DNA from 4 places in the Streptomyces sp. NPDC001415 genome. Region 3 is predicted to be linked to each of the others. Evidence: riboswitches for the same ligand, from Rfam matches in the RefSeq annotation. Region 3 holds a riboswitch; each other region holds the start of a gene.
The links. Region 3 has a riboswitch for cyclic di-AMP ahead of ACWC2B_RS09160 (transglycosylase SLT domain-containing protein). Riboswitches for the same ligand answer to the same signal wherever they lie in the genome.
Positions count from the first base shown of each region.

Region 1: it holds a riboswitch for cyclic di-AMP, as region 3 does, so the genes downstream of both, ACWC2B_RS25845 (M23 family metallopeptidase) here and ACWC2B_RS09160 (transglycosylase SLT domain-containing protein) in region 3, are expected to answer to the same signal.
Region 2: it holds a riboswitch for cyclic di-AMP, as region 3 does, so the genes downstream of both, ACWC2B_RS24450 (M23 family metallopeptidase) here and ACWC2B_RS09160 (transglycosylase SLT domain-containing protein) in region 3, are expected to answer to the same signal.
Region 4: it holds a riboswitch for cyclic di-AMP, as region 3 does, so the genes downstream of both, ACWC2B_RS17505 (transglycosylase family protein) here and ACWC2B_RS09160 (transglycosylase SLT domain-containing protein) in region 3, are expected to answer to the same signal.

Region 1 is NZ_JBSFIE010000022.1:31,639-39,282, forward strand. Features, by position in the region: gene ACWC2B_RS25830 (DNA gyrase/topoisomerase IV subunit A) at 1-1,449, opposite strand, end outside; gene ACWC2B_RS25835 (M16 family metallopeptidase) at 1,657-2,997, shown strand; gene ACWC2B_RS25840 (M16 family metallopeptidase) at 3,015-4,379, shown strand; cyclic di-AMP (ydaO/yuaA leader) riboswitch at 4,616-4,775, shown strand; gene ACWC2B_RS25845 (M23 family metallopeptidase) at 4,789-5,556, shown strand; gene ACWC2B_RS25850 (GntR family transcriptional regulator) at 5,794-6,471, shown strand; gene ACWC2B_RS25855 (HPr family phosphocarrier protein) at 6,678-6,959, opposite strand; gene ACWC2B_RS25860 (bifunctional acetate--CoA ligase family protein/GNAT family N-acetyltransferase) at 7,112-7,644, shown strand, end outside.
Region 2 is NZ_JBSFIE010000019.1:114,159-121,802, forward strand. Features, by position in the region: gene ACWC2B_RS24425 (hypothetical protein) at 1-73, shown strand, start outside; tRNA gene ACWC2B_RS24430 (tRNA-Met) at 226-299, shown strand; gene ACWC2B_RS24435 (MerR family transcriptional regulator) at 427-1,212, shown strand; gene ACWC2B_RS24440 (hypothetical protein) at 1,289-1,525, shown strand; gene ACWC2B_RS24445 (PP2C family protein-serine/threonine phosphatase) at 1,628-2,749, shown strand; cyclic di-AMP (ydaO/yuaA leader) riboswitch at 3,011-3,150, shown strand; gene ACWC2B_RS24450 (M23 family metallopeptidase) at 3,162-4,232, shown strand; gene ACWC2B_RS24455 (aldo/keto reductase) at 4,317-5,261, shown strand; gene ACWC2B_RS24460 (PrsW family intramembrane metalloprotease) at 5,289-6,773, opposite strand; gene trmB (tRNA (guanosine(46)-N7)-methyltransferase TrmB) at 6,866-7,624, opposite strand.
Region 3 is NZ_JBSFIE010000005.1:280,192-287,835, reverse strand. Features, by position in the region: gene ACWC2B_RS09170 (RraA family protein) at 1-197, opposite strand, end outside; gene ACWC2B_RS09165 (carbohydrate kinase family protein) at 297-1,211, opposite strand; cyclic di-AMP (ydaO/yuaA leader) riboswitch at 1,663-1,846, shown strand; gene ACWC2B_RS09160 (transglycosylase SLT domain-containing protein) at 1,849-2,592, shown strand; gene ACWC2B_RS09155 (STAS domain-containing protein) at 2,909-3,340, shown strand; gene ACWC2B_RS09150 (dihydrofolate reductase family protein) at 3,544-4,119, shown strand; partial or broken gene ACWC2B_RS09145 (nucleoside deaminase) at 4,160-4,619, shown strand; gene ACWC2B_RS09140 (HAD family hydrolase) at 4,660-5,361, opposite strand; gene ACWC2B_RS09135 (adenosine deaminase) at 5,653-7,254, shown strand; gene ACWC2B_RS09130 (molybdopterin-dependent oxidoreductase) at 7,283-7,644, opposite strand, start outside.
Region 4 is NZ_JBSFIE010000011.1:110,589-118,232, reverse strand. Features, by position in the region: gene ACWC2B_RS17515 (cytochrome P450 family protein) at 1-157, shown strand, start outside; gene ACWC2B_RS17510 (transglycosylase family protein) at 301-1,350, shown strand; cyclic di-AMP (ydaO/yuaA leader) riboswitch at 1,608-1,776, shown strand; gene ACWC2B_RS17505 (transglycosylase family protein) at 1,780-2,493, shown strand; gene eno (phosphopyruvate hydratase) at 2,754-4,040, shown strand; gene ACWC2B_RS17495 (FtsB family cell division protein) at 4,184-4,672, shown strand; gene ACWC2B_RS17490 (DUF501 domain-containing protein) at 4,704-5,237, shown strand; gene ACWC2B_RS17485 (Ppx/GppA phosphatase family protein) at 5,234-6,148, shown strand; gene ACWC2B_RS17480 (NAD(P)/FAD-dependent oxidoreductase) at 6,518-7,644, shown strand, end outside.

The DNA of each region.
Region 1 (7,644 bases), on a different contig from region 3:
TTCGGCCGAGACCAGCTTGCGCAGCTCGTTGTCCGAGTCCAGGATCCCGGTCAGCTCGTCGATCTCGCCGGTCAGCCGGTCGCGCTCGCTCTCCAGCTCGATCCGGTCGAACCTGGTGAGCCGGCGCAGCGGCGTGTCCAGGATGTACTGCGTCTGGATCTCGCTCAGCGAGAAGCGCTCGATGAGCCGCTCCTTGGCCTGCGCCGAGTTGTCACTCGACCGGATGATCCTGATGACCTCGTCGATGTCGACCAGGGCGACGAGCAGGCCCTCGACCAGGTGCAGCCGGTCGCGGCGCTTGGTGCGGCGGAACTCGCTGCGGCGCCGCACCACGTCGAAGCGGTGGTCGAGGTAGACCTCCAGGAGCTCCTTGAGCCCCAGGGTGAGCGGCTGGCCGTCCACCAGAGCCACGTTGTTGATGCCGAAGGACTCCTCCATCGGCGTCAGCTTGTAGAGCTGCTCCAGGACGGCCTCGGGCACGAAGCCGTTCTTGATCTCGATGACCAGACGCAGGCCGTGCGAACGGTCGGTGAGGTCCTTCACATCGGCGATGCCCTGGAGCTTCTTCGAGCCGACCAGGTCCTTGATCTTGGAGATCACCTTCTCCGGGCCGACCGTGAACGGCAGCTCGGTGACGACCAGGCCCTTGCGGCGCGCCGTCACGTTCTCCACCGAGGCCGTGGCGCGGATCTTGAAGGTGCCGCGGCCCGACTCGTACGCGTCCTTGATGCCCCCCAGGCCCACGATCCGCCCGCCCGTCGGCAGGTCGGGGCCCGGCACGAAGCGCATCAGCGCCTCCAGGTCCGCGTCCGGGTGCCGGATCAGATGGCGTGCGGCGGCGATGACCTCGCCCAGGTTGTGCGGCGGCATGTTGGTCGCCATGCCGACCGCGATCCCGGACGAGCCGTTGACCAGCAGGTTCGGATACGCGGCGGGGAGCGCGACCGGCTCCTGCTCCTGGCCGTCGTAGTTCGACGCGAAGTCGACGGTGTCCTCGTCGATCGACTCCGTCATCAGCGAGGTGGCGTCCGCCATCTTGCACTCGGTGTACCGCATGGCGGCCGGCGGGTCGTCGTTGCCCAGCGAGCCGAAGTTGCCGTGCCCGTTCACCAGCGGCAGGCGCATCGAGAACGGCTGCGCCATGCGCACCAGCGCGTCGTAGATCGACGCGTCGCCGTGCGGGTGCAGCTTGCCCATCACCTCGCCGACGACACGGGCACACTTCACATAGCCACGGTCGGGCCGCAGGCCCATCTCGTTCATCTGGTAGACGATGCGGCGCTGGACGGGCTTCATGCCGTCCCGGGCGTCCGGCAGGGCCCGCGAGTAGATCACGGAGTACGCGTACTCAAGGAAGGAGCCCTGCATCTCGTCGACGACGTCGATGTCGAGGATCCGCTCCTCGAAGTCGTCGGGCGGCGGCGGGGTCTTCGTGCTGCGGCGGGCCATCGCGGCTGCTGCTCCTTCACGTACCGGAACGGGTCTGATGCCGACCATTGTGGACCGTCCCACTGACAACGCCGACCGCGACCCGGGAACTTCGCCAGGTGCCCGCGCGCTTGCATACAGTGGCAGGACTTCTTCAATCGAGGACTTCCCCCGCCAGTACTCCACCTCGCAGTACTGCACATCGCGAACGAAGGGACGTACATGCCCATGGGTCACACGGCCACAGCGCAGGCCGCTTCCGGCGGTCTGACAGCCACTGAGCACCGACTGGCCAACGGCCTGCGCGTGGTGCTCTCCGAGGACCACCTGACCCCGGTCGCAGCGGTGTGCCTCTGGTACGACGTCGGCTCGCGCCACGAGGTCAAGGGCCGCACCGGCCTCGCCCACCTCTTCGAGCACCTCATGTTCCAGGGCTCCCATCAGGTGCACGGCAACGGCCACTTCGAGCTGGTGCAGGGGGCCGGCGGCTCGCTGAACGGCACCACCAGCTTCGAGCGCACCAACTACTTCGAGACCATGCCCGCCCACCAGGTGGAGCTCGCGCTCTGGCTGGAGGCCGACCGCATGGGCTCGCTCCTCGCCGCGCTCGACGAGGAGTCGATGGAGAACCAGCGCGACGTCGTCAAGAACGAGCGCCGCCAGCGCTACGACAACGTGCCCTACGGCACCGCCTTCGAGAAGCTGACCGCCCTCGCCTACCCGGAGGGCCACCCCTACCACCACACGCCGATCGGCTCGATGGCCGACCTGGACGCGGCGACCCTGGAAGACGCCCGGAACTTCTTCCGTACGTACTACGCGCCCAACAACGCGGTGCTCGCCGTGGTCGGCGACATCGACCCCGAGCAGACGCTGGCCTGGGTGGAGAAGTACTTCGGCTCCATCCCCCTCCACGACGGCAAGCAGCCGCCGCGCGACGGCGCGCTGCCCGAGACCATGGGCGGTCAGCTGCGCGAGGTCGTCGAGGAGGACGTCCCGGCGCGCGCCCTGATGGCCGCCTACCGGCTGCCGCACGACGGCACCCGCGAGTCCGACGCCGCCGACCTGGCGCTGACCGTCCTCGGCGGCGGCGAGTCCTCCCGGCTGCACAACCGCCTGGTCCGCCGCGACCAGAGCGCGGTGGCCGCCGGGTTCGGCCTGCTGCGGCTCGCCGGAGCCCCCTCGCTCGGCTGGCTGGACGTCAAGACGTCGGCGGGCGTCGACGTCCCGGACATCGAGGCCGCCGTCGACGAGGAGCTCGCCCGGTTCGCCGAGGAGGGCCCGACCGAGGAGGAGATGGAGCGCGCCCAGGCCCAGTTGGAGCGCGAGTGGCTCGACCGGCTCGGCACCGTGGCCGGCCGCGCCGACGAACTGTGCCGGTACGCCGTGCTGTTCGGCGACCCGCAGCTCGCCCTGACCGCCGTCGACCGCGTCCTGGACATCACCGCCGCGGAGGTGCAGGCGGTCGCCGCCGCGAGACTGCGCCCCGACAACCGGGCGGTCCTGGTGTACGAGCCCATCGCGGCACCCGAGGCAGGCAACGAAGAGGAAGAAGAGGCGGGCCAGTGACGGACGCTGTCGTGACCATGGAGTTCCACCCGCAGCCGGCCGCCGGCACCCCCACGCCGTGGGCCTTCCCGGCTCCCGAGCGCGGCACGCTCGCCAACGGTCTGACCGTGCTGCGCTGCCACCGCCCGGGCCAGCAGGTCGTCGCCGTGGAGATCTTCCTCGCGGCCCCGCTGGACGCCGAGCCCGAGGGCCTCGACGGCGTCGCCACGATCATGGCGCGCGCCCTGACCGAGGGCACCGACAAGCACTCCGCCGAGGAGTTCGCCGCCGAGCTGGAGCGGTGCGGCGCCACCATCGACGCGCACGCCGACCACCCGGGCGTCCGGGTCTCCCTCGAAGTGCCGGTCTCGCGGCTGCCCAAGGCGCTCTCGCTGCTCGCCGAGGCGCTGCGGGCCCCCGCGTTCGCCGACTCCGAGGTGGAGCGGCTCGTGCGCAACCGGCTCGACGAGATCCCGCACGAGCAGGCCAACCCCTCCCGGCGGGCCGCCAAGGAGCTCTCCAAGGAGCTGTTCCCGGCCTCCGCGCGCATGTCCCGGCCCCGCCAGGGCACCGAGGAGACGGTCGCCGCGATCGACGCGGCCGCGGTGCGCGCCTTCTACGAGGAGCATGTGCGCCCCGCGACGACCGTCGCCGTCGTCGTCGGCGACCTGTCGGGCACCGACCTCGACGCGATCCTCACGGACACCCTGGGCGACTGGACCGGCGACCGCGCCGAGCCGCGCCCCGTCCCGCCGATCACCGCCGACGACAGGGGCCGGGTCGTCATCGTGGACCGCCCGGGCGCGGTCCAGACCCAGCTGCTCATCGGCCGCATCGGCCCGGACCGGCACGACCGGGTCTGGGCGGCCCAGGTGCTCGGTACGTACTGCCTGGGCGGCACGCTCACCTCGCGCCTCGACCGCGTGCTGCGCGAGGAGAAGGGCTACACCTACGGGGTGCGCGCGTTCGGCCAGGTGCTGCGCTCGGGCCCCGACGGCGGCGCGGCCATGCTCGCCATCAGCGGCTCGGTCGACACCCCGAACACTGGCCCGGCCCTCGACGACCTGTGGAAGGTGCTGCGCACGCTGGCGGCCGAGGGTCTGACGGATGCCGAGCGCGAGACGGCCGTGCAGAACCTGGTGGGCGTCGCGCCGCTCAAGTACGAGACCGCGGCGGCCGTCGCGGGGACGCTGGCCGACCAGGTCGAGCAGTTCCTGCCCGACGACTACCAGGCGCAGCTGTACGCGCTGCTCGCCGGGACCGGCACCGTGGAGGCGACGGCGGCCGTCGTCAACGCCTTCCCGGCCGACCGGCTCGTCACGGTCCTGGTGGGCGACGCGGCACAGATCGAGGAGCCCGTCAGGGCGCTCGGAATCGGTGAAGTGACCGTCGTGGCAGGCTGATTGACGCACCGTCCGGGCCGATCGAGGCGCCCGGACGGTCGAGGGACACGGGACCCCGGCGGCGGATGCGCTGCCGGGGTCCTCCTGATGTCCGGCTCAATGTCCGGTTTGTTGGGGAGGTTGCCTGTCTGTCATGTGGCGTGCGCTACAAAAACCGGTGTCTGTTTGGTGATTGAAAGATCAGCCGTCTAGCGTCGGTCCCGCTGTCCGTCACCACCCGTCGCAGCCGCGGCACCGGACAGTGATCGCCGAGTCCCCGAAGGCGCGAGCCTGGGGAGCCGGGGACCCACTCAGTCCCTGGGGTGAATCGGACGCCTCCGCCCGCGGAGGAGCCCGTAGGAGACCTTCCTGCTCCGAACCCGTCAGCTAACCCGGTAGGCGAGATGGAAGGAAAGGACACCGCCACTTCATGGCGTTCACCCGTGCCACCGGGAAGCATCGCGCGCCCAGCCGTATGACGCGCCGCAGCGCGAACATCGCGGGCATCGCCACCCTCGCCACCGCCGGAGTCGTAGGCACCCTCGCCTCCCCGGCCATGGCGGCCCCCAGCACCACCACGGTCGACACCGGCCTCACCCAGGCCATCGTCATCGGCGACAGCATCGCCGACCAGGTGGGCGCCCAGGCCGACGCGCAGAAGCAGGCCGCCGCGAAGGCCAAGGCGATGGCCGAGGCCGAGGCCGCCGCCAAGGCGAAGGCCGAGCAGCGGGCCAAGGAGGCACGCGAGGCCAAGGAGCGCGCCGCGCGCGAGGCCGAGCGCAAGCGCCTCAACACCTTCGTGGCTCCCATATCCGACAGCTATGTGTCCACCGGCTACAAGACCGGCGGATCGCTGTGGTCCTCCGGCAGCCACACCGGCATCGACTTCCACGCCGGGATCGGCACTCCGGTGCACGCCGTGGGTCTCGGCACCGTCGTCGAGGCCGGCAACGGCGGCGCCTACGGCAACAACGTCGTGATCAGGATGAACGACGGCACGTACACCCAGTACGGCCACCTCTCGGTCATCCAGGTCTCCGTCGGCCAGAGCGTCGAGCCGGGCCAGCAGATCGCGCTGTCGGGCAACACCGGCAACACCACGGGCCCGCACCTCCACTTCGAGGCCCGCACCGGCCCGGACTACGGCTCGGACATCGACCCCGTCGCCTACCTGCGCTCGCACGGCGTCACCGTCTGAGACGTCCGAAGACGGTCCGAGGCGCCTGAAGACCGCCCCAGACATCTGAAGCGCACCCGCACTCGGGGCCCCGCGCACACCGAAGGCCCCCGGCACATCCGCCGGGGGTCTTCGCCATTGGCCAAAAGATATCCATTGGTTCAGGCACGTCACCGGGAATTAACAAGGCCTGTCATAGAGTCGCGGAACAGACGTTGCTCGACCGCGTTTCGCGGGGATTAAGGCGGAGGTCCGGTCATGCACATTCCGGCGCATTCGGTATGCACGGCAATCCGCGACGACATCGTCTCGGGCGTATTCGAGCGCGGCAGCCGGCTCACCGAGGAAGTCCTCGCGCGCCGCTACGGAGTCTCCCGCGTCCCGGTCCGCGAGGCCCTGCGCACCCTGGAGTCCGAGGGCTTCGTCACCACCCGCAGACACGCCGGCGCCTGTGTGGCCGAGCCCACCGACCTGGAGGCCGCCGACCTCCTCGAACTGCGCCTGCTGCTTGAGCCGTTGGCCGCCGCCCGGGCCGCCGGGCGCCGCAGCGAAGCCCATCTCAAGGTGCTGCGCGGCCTGGTGAGGCTGGGTCAGGACCGGGCCCGGCGCGGCCAGGGCGAGGACCTGCGCTCGCTCGGCGGCTGGTTCCACGAGACGCTCGCCCAGGCCTCCGCGAGCCCCGGACTGATCGCGCTGCTCACGCAGTTGAGGCACAAGATCGCCTGGATGTACGCGGTCGAGGTGCCGGCCCGCCCGGCCGAAACCTGGGCCGAACTCGGCGCGATCACCGACGCGGTGGCCCGCGGCGACGCCGAACGCGCCCGCTCCCTCACCACTCTGCACGCCGAGCGATCCTTTTCCGCCCATCGGCTGCGCAGGACCGCGGACGTGAGGACTTCGCAACATGCCGTAAACACCGCGAGCGTCCGCGCTTAACGGCAGAGCCGTATACAAAGAAGGCGATAAACGCCGCCGCAGCGTGCTGCCCGAAATTGGCTTTCCCCTGCAATTTCCCATGCGGCAGTGGCGGGAAAACGAAAGGACCGCCGGTCCCGAATTTCGGGAGCAGCGGTCCTTCGATGCGACGTGATGTGTCGTCGACCGGATGAGCCGAACCAGTCGGATCAGCCCGATCAGCCCGATCAGACGGTCTCGGGGAGCTCCTCAAGACCCTCGGCGACCAGCTTCGCCAGCCGGTCGAGCGCGACGTCCGCGCCCTCGGCGTCGGAGGCCAGCACGATCTCCTCGCCGCCCTGCGCACCCAGACCGAGCACCGCGAGCATGGACGCGGCGTTGACCGGGTTGCCGTCGGCCTTGGCGATCGTCATGGGGACTCCGGCAGCCGTGGCGGCACGGACGAAGATGGACGCGGGGCGGGCGTGCAGGCCCTCGGCCCAGCCGACGTTGACGCGGCGCTCAGCCATGGTGTTGCCCTTCGAAATCTCTGACGGTTGTCTAGACCAGTCTCTCATGTGGTCCGCGATGCTCGTACCGACCTTAGGCCCCAGCACGCCGCCGATCGGCCCTGCCCACCTTGCCCCGCCCCGTACGGCGCCGCGACCCGTACGCTTTCGGTATGACGACGGCGTCCGATCCCGCGTACCCGGCTCACTGGGAGGCCGACGTGGTGCTCCGCGACGGCGGCACCGCGCGCATCAGGCCCATCACCACCGAGGACGCCGAGCGGCTCGTCTCGTTCTACGAGCTGGTCTCGGACGAGTCGAAGTACTACCGCTTCTTCGCCCCCTACCCCCGGCTCTCCGCCAAGGACGTCCACCGCTTCACCCATCACGACTACGTCGACCGGGTCGGACTCGCGGCAACCGTCGGCGGCGAGTTCATCGCGACCGTCCGCTACGACCGCATCAACGCCCAGGGCAGGCCCGCCTCCGCCCCCGCCGACGAGGCCGAGGTCGCCTTCCTCGTCCAGGACGCCCACCAGGGCCGGGGCGTCGCCTCCACCCTGCTCGAACACATCGCGGCGGTCGCCCGCGAGCGCGGCATCAGGCGGTTCGCCGCCGAGGTGCTGCCGGCCAACAGCAAAATGATCAAGGTGTTCACGGACGCCGGCTACCAGCAGAAGCGGTCCTTCGAGGACGGCTCGGTCCA
Region 2 (7,644 bases), on a different contig from region 3:
CGCGGCCCTGGTCGCGCTCGGCGGAGCGGTCGCCTGGCTCGGTGCGCGCCGCCGCCGCACCTCGTCCATGTGATCCGGGGCGTGCGTGTCGACTGCGGGCCGGCCGGGGCTGGTCGCGCAGTTCCCCGCGCCCCTTCAGGGCGCCCTTCAAGCGGGGGCCCCGAAGGGGCGCGGGGTAAATGGTTCGGAGCACCCCTCCGAATGGCGTACAGTTGTGTTTACCGACGCGGGGTGGAGCAGCTCGGTAGCTCGCTGGGCTCATAACCCAGAGGTCGCAGGTTCAAATCCTGTCCCCGCTACTGAACGAAGAGGCCCGGCACTTGTCATCAAGTGCCGGGCCTCTTCGCGTTCCCCCGCTCGTTCGTCCTCGTTCGTCGACCTCCGCACCTTGACCTTTACGCAACGTCAAGATCTAGCTTGGTGGATGTGAACGGCAAGGAGTGGTCGATCCAGGAGATCGCCAAGAAGGCCGGGACGACGAGCCGCACCCTCCGTCACTACGGAGACCTCGGCCTGCTCGCCCCGAGCCGGATCGGAAGCAACGGATACCGCTATTACGACCAGGACGCCCTGGTCCGGCTCCAGCGGATCCTGCTCCTGAGGGAGCTGGGGCTCTCGCTGCCCGTGATCGGCGAGCTCCTGGAGGGCGAGCGCGATCCGGCGGCCGCCCTGCGGACCCATCTGCGCCTCCTTGAACAGGAGCGCGAGCGCATCGCGCGGCAGATCGCGTCCGTGCGGACCACCCTGCACAAGACCGAGAGGGGAGAGGAGCTCATGGCCGAGGAAGTGTTCGACGGCTTCGACCACACGCGGTACGAGGAGGAGGTGAGCCGGCGCTGGGGGCGGGACGCCTACGAGAAGGGCGACCGCTGGTGGCGCTCGCTCACCGAGGAGCAGCGGAAGGGATTCCTGAAGGAACACGAGGACATCGCCCGGGACTGGGGGCGCGCGCACGGGGCCGGGCTCGCCGCCGACGGCGAGGAGGCCCAGGACATCGCGCGGCGCCATGTCGCCTGGCTGTCCACCACGACGACCGTCGCCCGGTCGTACGTCATCGGGCTCGGCCAGATGTACGTCGACGACCCGCGCTTCGGCGTCAACTACGACAAGCACGGAGAGGGCACGGCGGCCTTCGTGCGGGACGGCCTGAAGGTGTACGCCGAGCGGCACCTCACGGACGGTGCGGCCGCCGGGGGCGCGCGCGGAGAGTAGTCTCGCGTGCGCCATGAGTGAGAGCGCGATGCCCGGGACACGGGCGATGACCGGGACACGGCGGAAGGTGCCTGTCGTGTTGCTGCTCGCCGTGTGCGCGCTCGTCCTGAGCGGCTGTGAGGAGCTGGGTGAGCCGCTCCCGGTCAAGCAGGTGCCGGCCCCGGGGTCCGCGGCCCCCGCGCACGGCTGCCGCCTGAACCGCGGCGGCTGGGTCGAGCTGCCGTGCGTGCCCGACCAGGACGCCAACCATCGCCACACCAGGGGAAGCTGCGCCCGGGGACGCCCGGGCCCCCACCGCTGCCGCCGCCACTGAGAGCCTGTGTCTAAACCCCGCCCGGGCCCGCGCACTCGCCCGAGGCACTCGCCCGGGTGTGCCCGAGTCGCCGGGGGAGCCGGAAAGCGCCAGGCTGGACGGGTGCGGCAGCGAGCAGAGGGCGACGGGCGCCTGGTACGGGCGCTACCCGTACTGCTGGTCGTCGTCGGCTTCGTCTTCGACGCCTCCACCCCGCCCGATCTGACCGCCGCCGCCCTGTTCGCGGGCGCCCCGGTCGTCGCCGCACCGTTCTACTCGGGCCGCGGCACCGCTCTCGTCGGCCTCGGCTCGGCGGTCGCCGTCGTGGCGCTCTGGTTCATACACGATCTGCCCAACCTCGGTGAAGGGTCCAGCGAGCTGTTCACCGTGCTCACGGTGAGCGCGCTGGCCCTCGTCATCAACCGCATCCTGCGCCGCAGCGGTGAACAGCTCGCCTCCCAGCGCGTCATCGCGGAGACCGCCCAGCGCGCCGTGCTGCCCACGCCCGCGGCCCGCATCGGCGGCCTCCATGTCGCCGCGCGGTACGAGGCCGCGCAGGCGGACGCCTTCATCGGCGGGGACCTGTTCGCCGTGCAGGACACCCCGTACGGGGTCCGGCTCGTCGTCGGCGACGTACGCGGCAAGGGGCTCCAAGCGGTGGAGGCCGTCGCCGTGGTGATCGGCGCGTTCCGGGAGGCCGCCGAGCAGGAGTCATCCCTGGAGGCGGTCGCCCAGCGCCTGGAGCGGGCGCTGGCCCGCGAGGGCACCCGGCGCGACCGGCTGGACGCGGTCGAGGGGTTCACCACCGCGCTGCTCGCCGAGATCCCGCGCGGCGACGGCACCGTACGCCTGGTGAACCGGGGGCATCCCGAGCCCTTCATGCTGCACGAGGACGGCTCGCTCGACGTGCTCGTCCCGGCCGAGCCCGCGCTGCCGCTCGGCATGGCCGACCTCGGGGTGTGGCCGGACCGGGCGGACGTGCGGCCCTTCCCCGCCGGGTCGACGCTGCTGCTCTACACCGACGGCCTGTCCGAGGCGCGGGACGACAGGGGTGTCTTCTACGATCCCGGCGCCCGGCTGCGCGGCGCGATCTTTCCCGGCCCGGAGGAGGTCCTGGACGCGCTCGTCGACGACGTACGCCGCTACACGGGCGGCGGCGCGAGCGACGACATGGCGCTGCTCGCGGTGGCCCGCCCGGCCGAGGGGCAGCCGGAGCGGCGGCGCACGGTGAGGATCGTGAAGTAGCACGGTCGCCGTGACATGAGGGCGTCACGGTGTGTGCCCGAAGGATGCCACTGCGCATAACAATTGACACACCGTCAGAATGGGGGTGTGACGGGGGCGACCCTGAGAGGTTGTCAACTCGCCCGAATTGGACCGCCTATGGGGTACTAAGTCCTGGCCAGGGCCGTTAACGATCAGTGGGAACGGCTTGGAATCCACCCCCGGCGTCTATTAACGTTCGATAACGCAGCGCGGTCGTCCCAGCCGCCGCCAAGGCGGCACCGTGCGCATGCGCCGAATCCCGCGAGGGAACCGGGGAACCACCAACTTGGGGTGAATCGGGCGCCCGTCATGGGCGTTCGTAGGAGACCTTCCTGCTCCGAACCCGTCAGCTAACCCGGTAGGCGAGAAGGAAGGAAAGGAGCGCGCCCTCGTGGCGTCCAACGAGCCTGCCCTCGACACCCCCCTCCCTCCGGTTTCCCTGTACGGGGACGCACCCGGCGAGACCGAGACCTGGGAGGAGTGGGACCCGACCGAGGAGTCGGTACGCCCGGTACGCGGCCGGCACCGGGTGGCCAAGCAGCGCGGCGGGCTCGCCCGCAGCTCCACGGTTCTGGGCGTCGGCGTCATCGCCGCGGTCGGCGCGGGCGGCATGGCCACCGCGCAGACCAAGCCGCCGGTCTCCATATCGCTGCCCGACTCCATATCCAGCAGCCTGCCGGACCTCGGGTCGCTGCCCGGCGTCGGCGAGCTCGTCTCGCACGACAGCCCGGACACCCCGAAGACCGCCGCCGCCAGGGCCGATCAGAAGATCGCCGGCTCGCCGCTGACCATGACGGGGCTGTCCACCAGCGAGGCCGAGCAGGGCGCCACCGACGCCGGTGAGGCGCTGCGCGCCCGCATCCTCCAGCAGGCCGAGCAGCAGAAGGCCGGTGCGGTCGCCGAGGCGAAGGCGGCCGCGCAGAAGGCCGCTGCGGAAAAGGCCGCCGCCGAGGCCAAGGCCAAGCAGGACGCGGCCGCGGCCAAGGCCGCCGCCGAGAAGAAGGCGGCCGAGGAGGCCGCGGCCAAGAAGGCGGAGGAGGAGCGGCTGGCCAAGCTGGCCGCGAGCTACTCCCTGCCGGTCGGCTCGTACACGATCACTTCCACGTTCGGCGAGGCCGGCTCGATGTGGTCCTCCGGCCACCACACCGGCCTCGACTTCGCGGCCCCGACGGGCACGCCGCTCAAGGCGATCCACTCCGGGACGGTGAAGTCGGCTGGCTGGGCCGGGGCGTACGGCTACCGCACGGTGATCACGCTGGATGACGGCAGCGAGCTCTGGTACTGCCACCAGTCGTCGCTGGCGGTGAGTGAGGGGCAGAAGGTGTCGACGGGGGATGTCATCGGGCGGGTCGGGGCGACCGGGAACGTCACGGGGCCGCACCTGCACCTGGAGGTGCATACGCCTTCCGGCACGGGGATCGACCCGATGGCTTGGCTCCAGTCGAAGGGGCTGAACCCCTGACCCACCCCGGACCCTTGGAGGGCGCCGCAGGGTTGATCCCGGCGGGGTCGGAATACCCACCCCCGTAAGGGAGTTGATCACCCCATGACCTCTCTCCGTACGCTCGGCAGCTCCGACCTCTCCGTGTTCCCCCTCTCCCTCGGCGGCAACGTCTTCGGCTGGACCGCCGACCAGGACCAGTCCTTCGCCGTTCTGGACGCCTACACCCACGGCGGCGGCAACTTCGTCGACACCGCCGACCTGTACTCCGCCTGGGGCGAGGGCAACTCGGGCGGTGAGTCAGAGACGATCATCGGCAAGTGGCTGGCCGCCCGCGGCAACCGGGCCGATGTCGTCGTCGCCACCAAGGTCGGCGCCCACCCCGCGTACAAGGGCCTGGCCCCGACCAACATCAAGGCCGCCGTCGAGGAGTCGCTGCGCCGCCTCGGCACCGACTACATCGACCTGTACTACACGCACTTCGACGACCCCTCCGTGCCCGTCGAGGAGATCGTCACCGCCCTCGACCAGCTGGTGCGGGACGGCAAGGTCCGCGCGCTCGGCGCCTCCAACATCAGCCCGGAGCGGCTCCAGGAGTCCCTGGACTTCTCCGACCGCGAGGGCCTCGCCAAGTACTCGGTGCTCCAGCCGCACTACAACCTGGTCTCGCGTGGCACCTACGAGGGCGCCCTCCAGGAGACCGCGTCCCGCGCGGGCCTGGCCGCCGTCCCCTACTTCGCGCTCGCCTCCGGCTTCCTCACCGGCAAGTACCGCCCGGGCCAGTCGGTGGACAGCCGGCGGGCCGAGGGTGCGGGCGAGCACCTGGAGACCGAGCGGGGCCGCAAGGTGCTGGCCGCGCTCGACCGGATCGCCCAGGAGACCGGCGCCGAGATCGCCACGGTGGCGCTGGCCTGGCTGGCCGCCCGGCCGACCGTCGCCGCCCCCATCGCCTCGGCCCGTATCGTCGAGCAGCTCCCGGCGCTGCTCGCGGTCGCCGACCTGGAGCTGACCGGCGCGCAGCTGTCCGAGCTGACGGCCGCCTCGGCGTAGGTACGGGCTCGACGCGTAGGCACGGACTCAGCGCAGGTACGGGTTGTACGGCGCCGGGCCTGTGGCCGGGCCCGGTTGCCCGTAAGGAACCTGCGGAACGTAAGGAACCTGCGGAACGTAGGGGGCATACGGCGCGTACTGCGCGTGCTGGGTGTAGGGGTGCGGCGGGCCCGGCTGCGGGGGCAGCCAGATCCGGCCCGTGGCCCCCGCCGCGTACAGCAGCGCCGGGCCCGCGACCGGCTTGCGCTCCCACAGATGGTGGAGCAGCTCCTGCTCGCGTGCCGCGAAGTCGGGGCCGGGACCGACCGCGCCCGCGCTGCGGTAGGCACGGTGGCGCAGGAAGGCGAGCGCGGTCGCGAACGCCTCGTACTCGGCGACCGCCCGCGACGCCGGCTTCCCCCCGAACGTGCGGTGCGCGAAGTCGCGGGCCGTCGCGCGGGCCCGCATCGAGGACAGCGCGAGCGGCTCCGCGGGCCCGAGCCAGCCGGCCGCGGCGTACGCGGGCAGCTCGGCGGCGACCGTACGCAGCTCGCGCTGCCGGCTCCAGATCGCGAGCCAGGTGAGCAGCCCGAACACCGGCACCATGAACGCCCCGTACACGATGTAGAAGCCGTACACCCCGAACAGCGTCGAGCTGTTCCACAGGGCGTGCATGCCCATCGCGCACACCAGGCCGCCCAGCGGGAACACGACCCGGCGCAGTCGCTTGCCGGGTGGCGCCAGCGCGGCCGCGCCGAACCCGATGCCGCTCAGCACCGTGAACAACGGGTGCGCGAACGGCGACATGACGACCCGTACGAAGAAGGTCGCCGCCGTCGTCGAGCCTCCGCTGTGGCTGGCCTGGTCCTCGCCGAACGCGTTGCCCAGGTAGAGGATGTTCTCGGTGAAGGCGAAGCCGGTCGCGGTGAAACCGGCGAAGACCACGCCGTCGACGATCCCCTTGAAGTCGCGTCTCCTGAAGAGGAACAGCAGCAGGACGGCCGCCGCCTTCGCGCTCTCCTCGACTATGGGCGCTATGACGCCGGCGCCCAGATGGTCGGCCGAGGAGGGGTCGGCGGTGGCCGTGGCTATCCAGCGCGTCGCGAACGAGTTGGCGATGATCGCCACCAGCGCGGCGGCGCAGGCACCCCACGCCAGGGCGAACAGGAGGTTGCGCCACGGCCCCGGGTCGACCCGGTCCAGCCAGCGGAACGCGGCCCCGAGCAGCGGCACCGGAAGCACCGCGAGCCCCAGCCCCACCAGGAAACCCTCAGTGCCGGTCTGATCCCGTACCAGCGCGAGGATGACCAGGCCGCACAGGGCGAGCAGGGTGATCAGCGCGCCCGCGCGGACCGCCTTGGAACGCCAGAAGTCGCGGCGCGGCCGGTAGCGCCACTTCGACCGGTCCGGCGGGACCGCGTCGAACCGGGGCCCGTCCGCGCACGCCGGAACGGGCCCGGCCGGAATGGCCGGCCCGGCCTGCTGGGGCGCCTGCCCGGGATGCGGGCGATGCGGAAGCGACTCGAAGGACACCAGACGACCCTAACGAGGGTCACTGACAATCCGCGACGGTGCCTGCACTACCCGCACTGCCGGCCTCGGCCGCCCGGCCTGAACCGCCCGCACTACCCGCTGTGCCCGACCCGACGGAACAGCAGGTCGTGCACCACGTGGCCCTTGTCGAGGCCCTGCCCCTCGAACCGCGTCAGCGGCCGGAACGCGGGCCGGGGCGCGTAGCCGCCGCCCTCCACCGTGTTCTCGAAGTCGGGGTGCGCGCTGAGGACTTCCAGCATCTGCTCGGCGTAGTCCTCCCAGTCCGTCGCACAGTGCAGTACGGCGCCGGGCTTCATCCGCGTCGCGGCCAGTGAGAGGAACTCGGGCTGGATCAGGCGGCGCTTGTGGTGCCGCTTCTTGGGCCAGGGGTCCGGGAAGTACACGCGCAGGCCGTCCAGGGCGTCCGGCTCCAGCATTTCGCGCAGCAGGATGATCGCGTCGCCGTTGGCCACCCGGACGTTGCTCAGGCCGCCGCGTTCGGCGAGGCCGAGGAGGTTGCCCTGGCCGGGGGTGTGCACGTCCACGGCGAGGATGCCGGTGGCGGGGTCGTCCGCGGCCATCTGCGCGGTGGCCTCGCCCATGCCGAAGCCGATCTCCAGGACGACGGGCAGCCCGTCGAACATCTCGGCCAGGTCGACCTTGCGCAGCCCGTCGATGTCGAAGCCCCACACCGGCCACAGCCGCTCCAGGTACTCGCCCTGGCCGGTGGTGACGCGGCTGCGGCGGGGCTGGAAGCTGCGGATCCTGCGCTCGTGGTGCGAGCCGGCGGGGTCGGCCGCCGGGCCGCCCGGGAAGCGGGGTGCCTTGTCCCTTGGCAGGACCTTTTCGATCGGCCGGGCCGGGGACTCTG
Region 3 (7,644 bases):
CCGGGCTCCGCGCGGTGGATGGCCGCGTGCAGCATGAGGTTGTCGCCCGCGGGACACCGTACGGTGAATGCGGGACCCGCGACGCGTGGCATCGGGGACCACAAAGGGCGAATGCCGATATCCATGACCTGGTCGCGGCCCAGGACGTCGGCGAGCGTGGTCGGGGAAATGTTCTTGAATTCGCTGATGTCGTTCATGTTTCTCCCTGACAGGACTTGATAGGGCGTAATAAAGGCTTGTTCAGGGCGCCAGTTGGGCGGCGCCGGGCGCGTTCGGCACCGAGCGCCGGAATGATCTCAAGCGATCTGATCCGCCGCCAGCAGGCCTTTCCGCGAGATGGGGTCGGTGGCGACCGGAGCCGTGCAGGCATGGGCGCCCGCCACCGCGCCGAATCGGCCGCATTCCCGTACGTTCCGGCCGGTGAGCCTGCCGTACAGGAAGCCGCTGACGTACGCGTCGCCCGCGCCGTTGGTGTCCACGACCGGGGCGTGCGGTGCGACGGCCGGGATGTGGTGCGGGGTGGACCCGCCGTCCCGGGTGAGGAGGTAGGAGCCTTCGGCTCCGGCCGTGGCGACCACGGTGTCAGCGCGGCCCTCGCGCAGGATCTCCCGCATCAGCGCGGGGGCGTTGTCACCCGCTCCCGCCGAGCTGAGGAACACGAGGTCCGAGCGGAGCGCGAACTCCCGGTGGTGCTCGGCCAGTCCGTCCCAGTCGTGCAGATCCGTGGAGACCGGGATGCCGAGGGCCTCGATGTCGTCGAACAGGAAACGCGCGAAGTTCATGATGGAGAGGTGGACATGGCGGGTTCGGCGCAGCCGGGGGAGGTAGAAGTCCCGGGGCATCCGCAGGTCGGCCGGGTCGCGGGCGTCGTAGAAGGGCATCCGGCGGCCGTTCGCGTCCACCAGGTTCACCGCGCGCCGGGTGCCGGCGGGGGAGATCAGCGGGGCGAAGTCCACATCACCCTCGGCCAGCAGCTCGCGCACCTGGGAGCCGATCCAGTCGTCGCCGATGCAGTCGATCAGGCCGACCGCCAGGCCGAGGGCTCGCGTCCCGAGGGCCACGTTCGCCCCGGTGTGCCCGGGCCACTCCACGATCGGGCCGACCTGCACCGAGTCGGCGAGCGGGACCGGCAGGGAGTCGACGCGTACGACCGTGTCCACCCCCGTGCCCCCGACCACCAGGACGTCGTACTCCGCGCTCTCTCGGATCACCGTTCCACCTCTCTGTCGCCTGGTCCCACCGTGGAGGGTGGCCTGTGAGCAATGATCTCCGGCAGGGGCGTGAGGGACACGTGTGCTGCCGCAGGTATGTGAGGCATGTGAACCAGGAGAAGTCCCGAGTGTCCTAAATGGAATGTTTTGGGATGCCATCACTCCGCTCGCACTCCCGCATTTATGATGTCCGAATTGGCCGCTATTGAGTGAGGCTCGCCTCTTTTGTGGATGGGCTGCCCGGTTGCTCGACGAGCGAGTGAATTGGGTCACGTGTGGGATGGTGGGCGCTCGGGCTCCTCGGGGTCATTTCGGTTGAACCGAAAGCGAGTTGAGGTCCCGGGCGGGGCGGTCGCGGCGTGTGGATTTAAGTGGATCAATATCCCGGATCGCGCCCATTGAATTCTGGCCTTGTTTCCGGTCGGCCTATTCGTTTACGTTCACCGTCAATCCGGAGGGAACGCCGAATCCTGCCGCCGTCCGGAGCCTCCCACACACGTTTGGCAGGAGCGGGGGAACCAGGTAAGCCGCCGATCCGGATTCCGGAACGGCTGGGGTGAAGTCGCGTGCGCCGCGACCGGACATCTCCCGTCCGAACCCGACAGCTCACCTCGTAGGCGAAGGAGAGGAATTCACCATGCCTGCAAAGGGCAAGCACCGCCGCCCCAAGTCCAGCTCGCTGTCCCGGGGCCTCGCCGCCGCCGGAACGGGCGGCGCCGTACTCGCCATGCCGGTGATCGGTGCGACCACGGCCGCCGCCGCGCCGGCCCACTCCGCCACCGCCGTCAAGGCCGCTCCCACGAGCTACGCCGTCGTCGCCGGGGACTCGCTCGCCAAGATCGCCGACGCCCTCAACGTGAGCGGCGGCTGGAAGCAGCTCTACCAGGACAACAAGAGCGTCATCGGTGGCGACCCGGCTCTGATCCAGCCCGGCCTCAAGCTCACCGTCGGCGGCCCGGCCGCGGCGAGCACCGCCCGGGACGCCTCGGCCGACCGGGCCGACCGCTCCGCCCGCACGACGAGCCTCACCGCCGCGAGCACGGCCGGCGCGCCGACGTACGCCAACAACCTGGACGGCTGGATCAAGCAGTCGATGGCCATCATGGCCCAGCACGGCATCCCCGGCAGCTACAACGGCATCTACCGCAACATCATGCGCGAGTCGTCGGGCAACCCCCTGGCGATCAACAACTGGGACTCCAACGCGGTGGCCGGCACGCCCTCCAAGGGACTCCTCCAGGTCATCCAGCCCACGTTCGCCGCCTTCCACGTGCCGGGTACGTCCATGGACCTCTACGACCCGGTCGCCAACATCACCGCCGCGTGCAACTACGCCGCCAAGACGTACGGCTCGATCGACAACGTCTTCGGGGCGTACTGACGGTCGCCCTCGGGGCCGGGCGCTTTCGGGGGGCGCCCGGCCGACCGTCGGCCCCAACCGGCGGTCCATCGCCCGGGGTTCAGCCCCGGCGGGCCAGAAGACAGGCGCGCCGGGTCGCTTCGCTTCCCGTGTGCGGTGTTCAAACGGGGAGCGGTGCAAATTTCGTTCACTCCCGAGGGTGAACAATTCGAAGGGTGCACGTTTCTGCATGCGGCCCTGTTCCTAGGGTGGTAGTGCGTCACCCCGGACCACGGTGACTGCCCGATTACCGAGTACCTCCGCACCCGCGGAGGCCAGTTCTGGACCGGGAGCTGCCATGGGAACCACCGCTCGGCCATCCGTCTCGGCCCCTGTGCCGCTTCCGCCGGGGCTGCTGCCGGACCGGCTCTCCAATGCCCGCACCTATCTGATGCAAGGGTTCACGGTGGTCGAGGTCCACGGCACCGTCGACCTGGCCACCGCGCCCGGAGTCCAGCTGCATCTCGACGCCGCCACGCAGCCGGCCCGGGCGCGCGTGATCGTGGACTTGCGGCCCGTGGACTTCTTCGACTGCGCCGTCCTCACTCTGCTGTGCCGGGCGTACCGCAGGATCCGGGCCCGCGACGGGCATCTCGGCGTGGTCTGCGTACGGCCGTGGCACCGGCGGATCCTCACGGCGGGTGGCCTCGACGCGCTCTTCGAGCCGACGACCACGATCAAGGAAGCGGCCCTGGTCGCCTTGACCGGGCCGACGGCCGACGACAACTAGCGCCGGGCGCGGTCCAGTTGTCGCCCTTTCAGAAACCGTGATCCGACCGGGCTTCACCGGCCCTTCGTGAGAGGTCGGACCAAGTGCCGGGCCGAGGTGCGGTCCGGGCGGCGCGGTGAGGGCTTTGAAATACACGGGGAAGAGTCGGCGTTCTTGACGGGAATGTCGGCAGGGGCGGGCGTATCGTCGCGCAGGTGACTGCGATGAGAAAGATCATCCTTCCCATGTCGGTCTCTCTCGACGGCTTTTTCACGGGGCCCGAGGGCGAAATCGACTGGCACATGGTCGACGACGAGCTGCATCAGTACGTCAACGAACAGCTCAGGCCCATGGGCGCCTTCATCAGTGGGCGCGTGACCCACGAGCTCATGGCCGAGTACTGGCCCACCGCCGACGCCGACCCTTCCGCCTCCCCGCCGGTCGCTGAATTCGCCGGTATCTGGCGGGAGATGCCGAAGATCGTGTACTCCCGGACACTTCAGAAGGCCGACTGGAACACCACGGTCAAACACGAGGTCGTCCCGGCGGAGATCGAGGCGCTCAAGGCACGGCCCGGCGGGGACCTGGTGATCGGCGGGGCGAATCTCGCCGCCACGTTCCGGCAGTACGACCTCATCGACGAATACCGCCTCTACGTCCACCCGGTCCTGCTCGGAACAGGCCGGCGCCTCTTCCCGACCTCGTACGCCGACACCCACGAGCTGCGCCTCGTCGAGACCCGCGCCTTCGGCAACGGCGTGGTCCTCCTCCACCACGAACGGGTCAGGGCAGCGCAGTAACCGGTACGTGAAGTCACCGACGGACGGCGGGACGGGCGAAATGGAACAGCAACTGGCCAGGCAATGGCTGGCGACAGCCGTCGAGGAGGCCCGGGCGGGACTCGCGGAGGGCGGCATCCCGATCGGCGCGGCGCTCTACGGCCCGGACGGAGCGGTGCTGGGCCGTGGCCACAACCTGCGGGTACAGCAGGGGTGATCCTTCCCTGCACGCGGAGACGGCGGCATTCCGCAATGCCGGAAGGCAGCGGTCGTACCGGGGCACGACGATGGTGACCACGCTGTCCCCGTGCTGGTATTGCAGCGGCCTGGTACGGCAGTTCGGCATTTCGCGCGTCATCGTGGGGGAGGACGAGACGTTCCGGGGCGGGCAGGAATGGCTGGCCGGGCATGGGGTGGAGGTCGTGGTGCTCGACGATCCGGAGTGTGTGGCCATGATGAAGGAGTTCGTCATGACCAACCCTGAAGTGTGGAATGAGGACATCGGAGACAGTGGGGAGTGACGCCCCTTGAGGGGCAGGGAGGAAGAAAGAGCCAACTCGCTTATTTTCCGGCCTCGTTGAGATGATCCGCCAGTTCCCTCAGGTGGCTGATCGTGGTGATTCCCGCCGGCAGCCCCTCCGGCCGGAGCCCCGAGCCGACAAGCACTGCCGACATGCCGAACTCCTCGGGCCCCACCGCATCAGTCTCCGGGTTGTCTCCCACGAACAGGACGTTCTCGGGCGGGCAGCCCGCCGCCTCGGTCACCGCGGCGTAGAAGCGGGGATCTGGTTTGCGGATGCCGAGGGCACTGGAGAGCACCAAGGCGTCGAAGCAGTCCGCGATTCCCGCGGCTCGCAGGGTCTGGAGTCGCACCTGCTCCGGCCGGTCCGTGTTGGAAGCCAGTACGCACCTCAGACCGGTCGCGTGGAGGTCCCGAACCGCCGAAGCCGCCTCGGGGTCGATCCTCGCGTCGGGCAGCGCCGTGAACACCGCTTCCATCGCGCGCCGCAGATCCGGGATGTCCGCGCCGCAGTCCTGGGCGGCGCGGCGCAGGCGCGTCTCGAACGTGCTGCGTACTCCTTGGACGCGGCCGGTCGGCCCGAGGCGCCGGATCACCGTGTCGAAGCGGGTGGGGAAGTCGTCGGGGATCAGCGTCCCCGGCAGATTCCGTAGGACTTTCGCGACCAACTCGCCGTCCGGGGCCGGGCCGTGGCCCGCCAGGGTGCCGACGAAATCCAGCGCCAATACGCGCACCCGCTCCATGAGGCCACCCCTTTCCCGGGACAGGCCTCACCCTATTCAGCTGCCTCGCGGATATCCGGCACCCCTTCCCGCGTCGCTGTCGCGAAGCCGATCTGGGCGCGGCCGCGTATCGCCCAACACCTTCTGGCATCCGGTCCTGTCGCAGGCGCCGCATGAACCCCAGGGGTCGGCCCAGGTTGACCGGTTCGAGCGGGTCTCTTGAGGAGTACTGGGACGCTTGGGCGGTGAGGGGCTCAGGCGGCCGGCGAAGGGTGCGGCGCGGAGCGCCACGTACGACGAGAGGAACGGAACATGCGCAAGAGGCACGGAACCCGGTGGCCGGTGCTCGCCGGTCTCACGGCACTGGGCCTGGCCGCGGGAGTGCTGCCCGCGGCCGCCGCCCCGCCGGATCCGGGTGCCCGTGAACAGGCCCGAGTACAGGCGTACTTGGGGCGAATAGCGAACTCTCCGAGCGGGCTCCGGCGCTTCATGGCGGAGCTGCCCAAGGGCGCGGATCTGCATCACCATCTGGGTGGCGCGGTGCGCCCGGAGTCGCTCATCGGGTACGCGGCGCGGGACGGCAAGTGCATCGACACCACGAGCTACGTCGTCACACCGGGACCCCGGCCCTGCGCGGCCGGACAACGCCCGGCGCGGGACGCCGCAGCGCCGGGGCCGTTCCGCCGGCACGTGATCGAGGCGTGGTCGATGCAGGGGTTCGTCCTGCCGCCCGACGGCGACCCGCAGCCTGGACACGACCACTTCTTCGACACATTCGGCAAGTTCGACGAGGCCGAAACCGGCCACGACGCGGACATGCTCGCCGAGGTGGCCCGGGCCGCGGCCGAAGAACACAGCAGCTACCTGGAGACGCTCACCACTCCCGAGGCAGGACCGCTGAACCAGCTCGTCGACCGCATCCTGCCGAAAGACCCAGGACCCGCCGACTTCGCCCGGTTCCACGCCACCCTGACCGCGAACCCGCAGTTCCAGGCCCTGGTCCGGCAGGCGGCCGACGACACCGACCGCAGCGTCCGCGACTACCGCAAGCAGCTGGGCTGCGACACCCGGACCGCCCCGAAGGCCTGCCAGGTCGCGATCCGCTTCGACTACCAGGTGCTGCGCGCCCAGGAACCGCGCCATGTCCTCGCCCAGCAGATCCTCGGCTTCGAGCTCGTACGCCAACACCTCGGCGGGGTCGTCGGCGTGAACATGGTGCAGCCGGAGGACGCACCCGTCGCGCTGCGGGACTACACGCTGCACATGAAGATGGTCGGCTTCCTCAAGTCGCTTTTCCCGAAGGTGCGGGTCAGCCTGCACGCGGGTGAACTCGTCGAGGGCCTCGACGGGGTCGCCGGACGCGATCTGACCTTCCACATCAACGAGGCCGTCACCGTGGCAGGCGCCGACCGGATCGGCCACGGCGTCGACTTCCCCCGCGAGAAGAACCCCGCGGCGCTGGCCGCGCGGATGCGCCAACAGCACGTCCTCGTCGAGGCACCCCTCATCAGCAACGCCCAGATCCTCCGCGTCACCGGCGAGCGGCACCCGCTGCGCAGCTACCTCGACGCGGGCGTGCCCGTCGCCCTGGCCACCGACGACCCGGGCGTCAGCCGCAGCGACCTGACCGCCGTCTTCCAACAGGCCGTCACCGACCAGCAGTTGACCGTCCCGCAACTGCGCACGCTCGCGCGCGCCTCACTGGACCACGCCTTCATCGAGGGCCGGAACCTCTGGAAGGAGCAGGACAGCTACGGTGCGTTCGCCGCGCCCTGCACCAACGACACCGCCGACTCGCACCGGCTGCCGAGCGCCGGATGCCGCACCTTCCTCGCCGCCAGCCCCAAGGCGTCGCTCCAGTGGAAACTGGAAGCGGACTGGCGCGACTTCCTGAACCGGTACGCACACCGCTGAACCGAGGAACGGCTCATGCAGCACCGGGTCATTCGACGGTGACCTCGACCGAGTGCCGGCCAGTCGCCCCATTCGGGACGGTCGGGGTGCGCTGCTCGGTCTGGGTCGCGCCCGTGCCGTCGGTGGCCCGTACGGTCAGGGTGTGATGGCCGGAGGTGGTGGCCTGCCAGGGGAAGGACCACAGGCGCCAGGTGTCGACGCTGTCCTCGGCGGCCAGGTTCGCCTGCTGCCAGGGCCCGTCGTCGACGCGCACCTCGACGCGCTCGATGCCCCGGTGCTGCGCCCAGGCCACCCCCGCCACCATGACCGTGCCCCGCTTGAGCCGGGCGGACGCCCTGGGGGTGTCGATACGGGACTGCGTCTTGACCGGGGCCTGCTGCGACCAGGACC
Region 4 (7,644 bases), on a different contig from region 3:
GCTGGCGCGCCTTGAGGGGCAGACGGCTCTGGCGACCCTGCTGCGGCGCCTTCCTGACCTGCGGCTCGCGGCGGAACCTGACGATTTGCGCTGGCGCGGCGGGCTCATCATGCGCGGACTGCGCGCCCTGCCGGTCGAGTTCACGCCGCCGCGTTGAGGGCCCGCGTCCGAGCCGTATCTGACGGACCGTCAAGACTGTGACTTTTATGTGATCCCGGCTGCATCGACTTGTGACAAGCGTTCGAGTACGGCTACGTTCACCGTTCATTCGGCTCAGCAGTCACACGGAAGGCCTTTCGCATGCGCTCCGGGAATGGACGGCATCGTCGACCCCGCCAGGCACCCGCTCTCGTCGTCGCGGCAGGAGTGACCGGATCGGCCATCGCCCTTCCCCTGCTCGCCGCGACCGGCGCGAACGCCGCTGACGCGAGCACCTGGAACCAGGTGGCCGCCTGCGAGTCCGGCGGAATGTGGAGCGCCGACTTCGGCAACGGCCTGTACGGCGGGCTCCAGTTCTCGCAGGCCACCTGGGAGGCGTACGGCGGTACGGACTACGCCCAGCGCGCCGACCTCGCCAGCCGCGCCCAGCAGATAGCCGTCGCCGAGCAGGTGCTCAAGGCCAAGGGTCCGCAGGCCTTCGCGAACTGCGGCAGCGCCGCCGGGCTCACCAGGGGCGGGGGCTCGGCGGGGGTCGACCCCGGCGCGCCCGACACGTCGACCGGCACGCCCACGCCCGCCCCCGCGACCCCCTCCGCTCCGGACACCAAGGCGCCCGACGCCACCCCGACGCCGGGCGCCTCCACGCCCGCCACGCCGACTCCGGGTCCCACGAAGCCGAGCGACCCGGCCAAGTCCCCGACGCCGTCCGCATCCACCCCGACGAGCCCCGGCAAGCACCGCGGGTCGCCGTCGCCGGAGGAGAGCGCGGGCACGACCCCGGGCGGCACCGGCTCGTCCGCCCCGACGACCGGTCGGACCGACCCGAGCGGCCCGGCCGGATCGAATGGGTCCAGTGGCTCAAGCGGGTCCAGTGGCTCCAATGGTTCGAACAATTCGGGCAACTCCACCGATAGTCGCGATTCCGGACGTCACGCCTCGCGAGGTGACGATGCCTCACGTGAGTCCGGTAACACCCCCGCCGCCAACGGCGACTACACCGTCCGTCCCGGCGACAATCTGTCGGTCATCGCCGAGGCGAACAAGATCCAGGGCGGCTGGCCCGCGCTGTACCACGCCAACGAGAAGCTGATCGGCACCGACCCGAACCTCATCCTGCCTGGCCAGAGCCTGGACCTGAAGGGTGTCGCGGCGGTCGTGACGGCCCCGAAGTCGGCACCGAAGCAGGGTTAGTTCGCTGGCGTATGTCCGTTCTGTGCAAGTGAGACATGGGTCTCTTCGCCTCAACTGGCGTGTCCCGTCTGCCCGGTCCGTCCGCCCCGCCCCTCACCTGCGGAAACATCCCTTGTGTGACGGCAAGTAGGGGGGATTTCTCCCCGATGTGCGTCTTTGAACATTGGCGGGGCGTGTGTTTTCGTCGGACTCGCTCGTCACCACGAGCCCCGTCGACCGAGCACGCCGAATCCTGCCGTCGGCCGACGGGAACAGTCGACGCTTATGCGCCGTAGGCAGGAGCGGGGGACCCAAGGTAAGTGCCGGGCCCGGCAGTTCAGACGACTGCCGCAACGGCTTGGGGTGAAGACGGGCGCATCGACGCTCGGCCGGGCAGCTCACGCCCGAACCCGACAGCTCACCTCGCAGGCGTCGGTGAGGAGAACCTCCATGCTGCTTTCCGGCAAGGGCAAGCACCGTCGCCCGTCCAAGGCCGTCCGTGTCGCCACGCTGGCCGGTGTCACCGGTGTCGCCGTGGCCGCCCCGCTGATGGCGGCGGGCAACGCCTCCGCCGCTTCCGTCCAGACCTGGGACGCCGTCGCCCAGTGCGAGTCCGGCGGCAACTGGTCCATCAACACCGGCAACGGCTACTACGGCGGCCTGCAGTTCTCGCAGTCCTCCTGGGCCGCCGCCGGCGGCACCCAGTACGCCGCGCGCGCCGACCTCGCCACCAAGGGCCAGCAGATAGCCACCGCCGAGAAGCTGCTCGCGATGCAGGGCCCGGGTGCCTGGGGCTGCGCCGGCGCCGGCAACCTGACGTCCGGCGGCAGCAAGGCCGACGTCGACACCTCCGGCTCGTCCTCGAAGCCGAAGGCCTCGAAGCCCGCGGCGCCCAAGCAGCAGGCCCAGCCCCAGCAGAAGTCGCAGCCGAAGGCGAAGAAGGCCGAGCGCACCGAGTCCGCGCCGGCCAGCCGCGACGAGCAGCGCACCGAGCCGGTCAAGCAGGGCAACGGCGAGTACACCGTCAAGTCCGGCGACACCCTCGGTGACATCGCCGCCGCCAACGGCGTCAAGGGCGGCTGGCAGAAGCTGTTCGAGCTGAACAAGGACATCGTCAAGGACGCGAACCTGATCTTCCCGGGCCAGAAGCTGCACCTCAGCTGAAGCTGACCCACCCCCCCAGGTCGCCCCGGCCCGGCGCGCATTCCCCCGTACGCGCCGGGCCGGGGTTTTCGCTGTTACCCGGCAGTAGTGTTGTGGCCCTTTGCCCGGGAATCAGGGTTCTTGGGCCCTTTTTCGTCCCAGGAGGCGGGCACCCGGCTGGCCGGAGCTCCAGAGCCGGTTAGGCTCTTGTCGCAAGGCGAAGCGACCCCGCAAGGCCCTGCACTGCTTGCGTCACATCTAGCGTCACATCCCAGAAGGAGATGCTCGTGCCGTCCATCGACGTCGTCGTAGCCCGGGAAATCCTGGACTCCCGAGGCAACCCCACGGTCGAGGTCGAGGTCGGCCTCGACGACGGCAGCACCGGCCGTGCTGCAGTTCCGTCCGGCGCCTCCACCGGTGCCTTCGAGGCCATCGAGCTCCGCGACGGCGACCCCAACCGCTACGGCGGCAAGGGTGTCGAGAAGGCCGTTCTCGCCGTCATCGAGCAGATCGGCCCGGAGCTCGTCGGCTACGACGCCACCGAGCAGCGCCTGATCGACCAGGCCATGTTCGACCTGGACGCCACGGACAACAAGGGCTCGCTCGGCGCCAACGCCATCCTCGGCGTCTCGCTCGCCGTCGCGCACGCCGCCTCCGAGGCCAGCGACCTGCCGCTGTTCCGCTACCTGGGCGGTCCCAACGCGCACCTGCTGCCCGTCCCGATGATGAACATCCTCAACGGTGGGTCGCACGCCGACTCCAACGTCGACATCCAGGAGTTCATGATCGCCCCGATTGGCGCGGAGTCCTTCTCCGAGGCCCTTCGCTGGGGTGCCGAGGTCTACCACACGCTCAAGAGCGTCCTGAAGCGCAAGGGCCTGTCCACCGGCCTCGGCGACGAGGGCGGCTTCGCGCCGAACCTGGAGTCCAACCGCGCCGCCCTCGACCTCATCCTTGAGGCCATCAAGGAAGCCGGTTACGCCCCGGGCAAGGACATCGCGCTCGCGCTCGACGTCGCCGCGTCCGAGTTCTACAAGGACGGCAAGTACGAGTTCGAGGGCAAGTCCCGCTCGGCCGCCGAGATGACCGAGTACTACGAGGAGCTCGTCTCCGCGTACCCGCTGGTCTCCATCGAGGACCCGCTGTTCGAGGACGACTGGGCCGGCTGGAACACCATCACCTCGCGTCTTGGCTCGAAGGTCCAGATCGTCGGCGACGACCTGTTCGTCACCAACCCCGAGCGCCTCTCGCGCGGCATCGAGGAGGGCTCCGCCAACGCCCTGCTCGTCAAGGTCAACCAGATCGGTTCGCTGACCGAGACCCTGGACGCCGTCGAGATGGCCCAGCGCAACGGCTTCAAGTGCATGATGTCCCACCGCTCCGGCGAGACCGAGGACGTCACCATCGCCGACCTCGCCGTCGCGGTGAACTGCGGCCAGATCAAGACCGGCGCCCCGGCCCGCTCGGACCGCGTCGCCAAGTACAACCAGCTGCTGCGCATCGAGGAGATCCTCGACGACGCCGCGGTGTACGCGGGCCGCAGCGCCTTCCCGCGCTTCAAGGGCTGAGCGGCTTCACAGGCTGAGCAGCTTCGAGTCCAAGGCTGATCAGTGTGAAGGGCCGACGCCCTAGCCAGTCGTACGTACGTCCCCGGCCGCGGTCCCGTACCGTGTCCGGGGACGTCCGTGTGTAACGGGGAGGCGCGAGAGCGATGCGCAAGAACGCCAAGGGTAAGGACCGCGACCGGTTCTCCACCGCGGCTCGGCTCAAGGCGCTCGGCGAGCAGACCGCCGCCCGCGTCTACCGCTCGCAGAGCAAACGACAGGCCCGCCGCTCCCGGCTCACCGGCCGGGCGGCGCTGCTCGCCCTGGTGCTGTGCTCGATGATCGTGGCGCTCGCCTACCCCATGCGGCAGTACGTCTCGCAGCGCGCCGACATCTCCGACCAGCAGCGCAGGGCCGTCGACGCCCAGAAGGCGGTCGAGCAGCTGCGGGACGAGAAGGCGCGCCTCCAGGACGACGCGTACATCGAGAAACTGGCCCGCGAGCACCTGCACATGCAGTTCCCGGGGGAGACCGGCTTCACCGTCGTCGACCCGGGCACGGCGAACAAGCACCGCGAGGACAAGGTCGAGACCGGCCGCGCCTGGCACTCCAACCTCTGGGACGGCGTCGACAACGCCGACCGCCCCGCCAACTGACCACCTGCTAGCGATAGAGACTGACCCAGGCATGGAAACGCCCCCGCCCCAGACCGAACGCACCGAGCCCACCGACGCGGACATCGCCGCCTTCAAGCAGCAGCTGGGCCGCCCGCCGCGCGGGCTGCGCGCGATCGCGCACCGCTGCCCCTGCGGCAACCCGGACGTCGTCGAGACGGCCCCGCGTCTGGAGGACGGCACGCCGTTCCCGACGACGTACTACCTGACGTGCCCGCGTGCGGCCTCCGCGATCGGCACCCTTGAGGCGAACGGCGTCATGAAGGAGATGACGGAGCGCCTCGCGAGCGACCCGGAGCTCGCCGCCGCCTACCGCGCCGCGCACGAGGACTACATCGCGCGCCGCGACGCCATCGACGTCCTGGAGGGCTTCCCGAGCGCGGGTGGCATGCCGGACCGGGTCAAGTGCCTGCACGTGCTTGTCGGTCACTCGCTGGCCGCGGGCCCGGGCGTGAACCCGCTCGGCGACGAGGCGATCGCGATGCTGCCCGAGTGGTGGGCGAAGGGCCCGTGCGTGACGCCGTGCGGCGGGGAGGACGACAAGTGACGCGCGTCGCCGCGATCGACTGCGGTACGAACTCGATCCGCCTCCTGGTCGCCGACGCCGACCCGGCGACCGGGGACATCGTCGACCTGGACCGGCGCATGACCATCGTCCGGCTCGGCCAGGGCGTGGACCGCACCGGGCGGCTCGCCCCCGAGGCGCTTGAGCGGACGTTCGCGGCGTGCCGCGAGTACGCCGCGGTGATCAAGGAGCTGGGTGCCGAGCGCATCCGGTTCGTCGCCACCTCCGCCTCGCGCGACGCCGAGAACCGGGACGACTTCGTACGCGGCGTCCTCGACATCCTGGGCGTCGAGCCCGAGGTGATCTCCGGCGACCAGGAGGCCGAGTTCTCCTTCACCGGCGCCACCAAGGAACTGCACGCCGAAGGGGACTATCTGGTCGTCGACATCGGCGGCGGCTCCACCGAGTTCGTGGTCGGCTCCCGGAGCGTGCGGGCCGCCCGCTCGGTGGATATCGGCTGTGTGCGGATGACCGAGCGCCACCACCCCGGCGACCCGGCGACCCCCGAGCAGATCGCCGCGATCCGCGCCGACATCGAGGCCGCCCTCGACCTCGCCGAGCAGACCGTGCCGCTGCGCGAGCCGCGCACCCTGGTCGGCCTCGCGGGCTCGGTCACGACCGTCGCCGCGATCGCGCTGGGCCTCACCGCGTACGACTCGGCCGCCATCCACCATTCACGTATCTCTCACGACGAGGTCGCCGCGGTCACCGAGCGCCTGCTCGCCTCCACCCACGAGGAGCGCACCCGCATCCCCGTGCTGCACCCGGGCCGGATCGACGTGATCGCGGCCGGTGCGCTGGTGCTGCTCGCCGTCATGGAGCGGACCGGGGCCCGGGAGGTCGTGGTCAGCGAGCACGACATTCTGGACGGAATCGCCTGGTCGATCGCCTGATCGTGGCCCCGCGAGTGCCTTTGGGCCCGGCCGCGCGAGAAAGTTCGTGAAGTTCTTCACAAGGAAATCGGGCCCCCGGGCCGAGGTTTGTGGTCCCAGGACCGCTTTCCGAGGCTCAGGGGCCCCTTCCGTGCGCATTCCAGACGGTGGTTGGCGCGTTACGCCTGCGTTTCATGCGGCAGTGGTCCAGCGGGCGCGGAGCCGTGCGGGCCAGTTCAGGAGGGGTGAACAACGTTCTCCCCTACACCGTGGTTCCCTCGTCGCGCCATGACCTCGGTCACGTGGGCCGCGCAGTGTAGCAGAGCCCCTGTCAGACCTTGTGAAGGGGCGCACGAGCGGGGGGTCATCGGCGGGTGGATACTCGATGGCATGAGCACCACGGAGCGTCCCAGGATCCTCGTAGTAGGTGGCGGGTACGTAGGCCTGTACGCAGCGCGACGCATTCTGAAGAAGATGCGTTACGCGGAAGCGACCGTCACGGTCGTCGACCCGCGCTCGTACATGACGTACCAGCCCTTCCTCCCCGAAGCCGCCGCAGGCAGCATCTCGCCGCGTCACGTCGTCGTCCCGCTGCGACGCGTCGTGCGCGGAGCCGAGGTGCTCACCGGCCGGGTCACCAGCATCGACCAGGACCGCAAGGTCGCCACGGTCGCGCCGCTCGTCGGCGAGGCCTATGAGCTGCCCTTCGACTACCTGGTCATCGCGATGGGTGCGGTCTCCCGCACCTTCCCGATCCCCGGTCTCGCCGAGCAGGGCATCGGCATGAAGGGCGTGGAAGAGGCCATCGGCCTGCGCAACCACGTTCTGGAGCAGCTCGACAAGGCCGACTCCACCACCGACGAGGACGTCCGCCGCAAGGCGCTGACCTTCGTCTTCGTGGGCGGCGGCTTCGCCGGCGCGGAGACCATCGGCGAGGTGGAGGACATGGCCCGCGACGCGGCCAAGTACTACACCAACGTCAAGCGCGAGGACATGCGCTTCGTCCTGGTCGACGCCGCCGACAAGATCCTTCCCGAGGTCGGCCCGGAGCTCGGCCGCTGGGGCAAGGAGCACCTTGAGGGCCGTGGCATCGAGATCTACCTCTCGACCTCCATGGACTCCTGCGTGGACGGCCACGTCGTGCTGAAGAACGGCCTTGAGGTCGACTCCAACACCATCGTGTGGACCGCGGGCGTCAAGCCCAACCCGGCGCTCTCCCGCTTCGGCCTCCCGCTCGGCCCGCGCGGCCACGTGGACGCCCAGCCGACCCTCCAGGTCACCGGCACCGACTACATCTGGGCCGCGGGCGACAACGCCCAGGTCCCGGACCTCGCCGCGATCAAGGCCGGCGTCCCGGCCGAGCGCGCCTGGTGCCCGCCGAACGCCCAGCACGCGCTGCGCCAGGCCAAGGTGCTCGGCGACAACGTGGTCTCCGGCATGCGGGGCTTCCCGCAGAAGGAGTACTCGCACTCCAACAAGGGTGCGGTGGCGGGCCTCGGCCTCCACAAGGGCGTCGC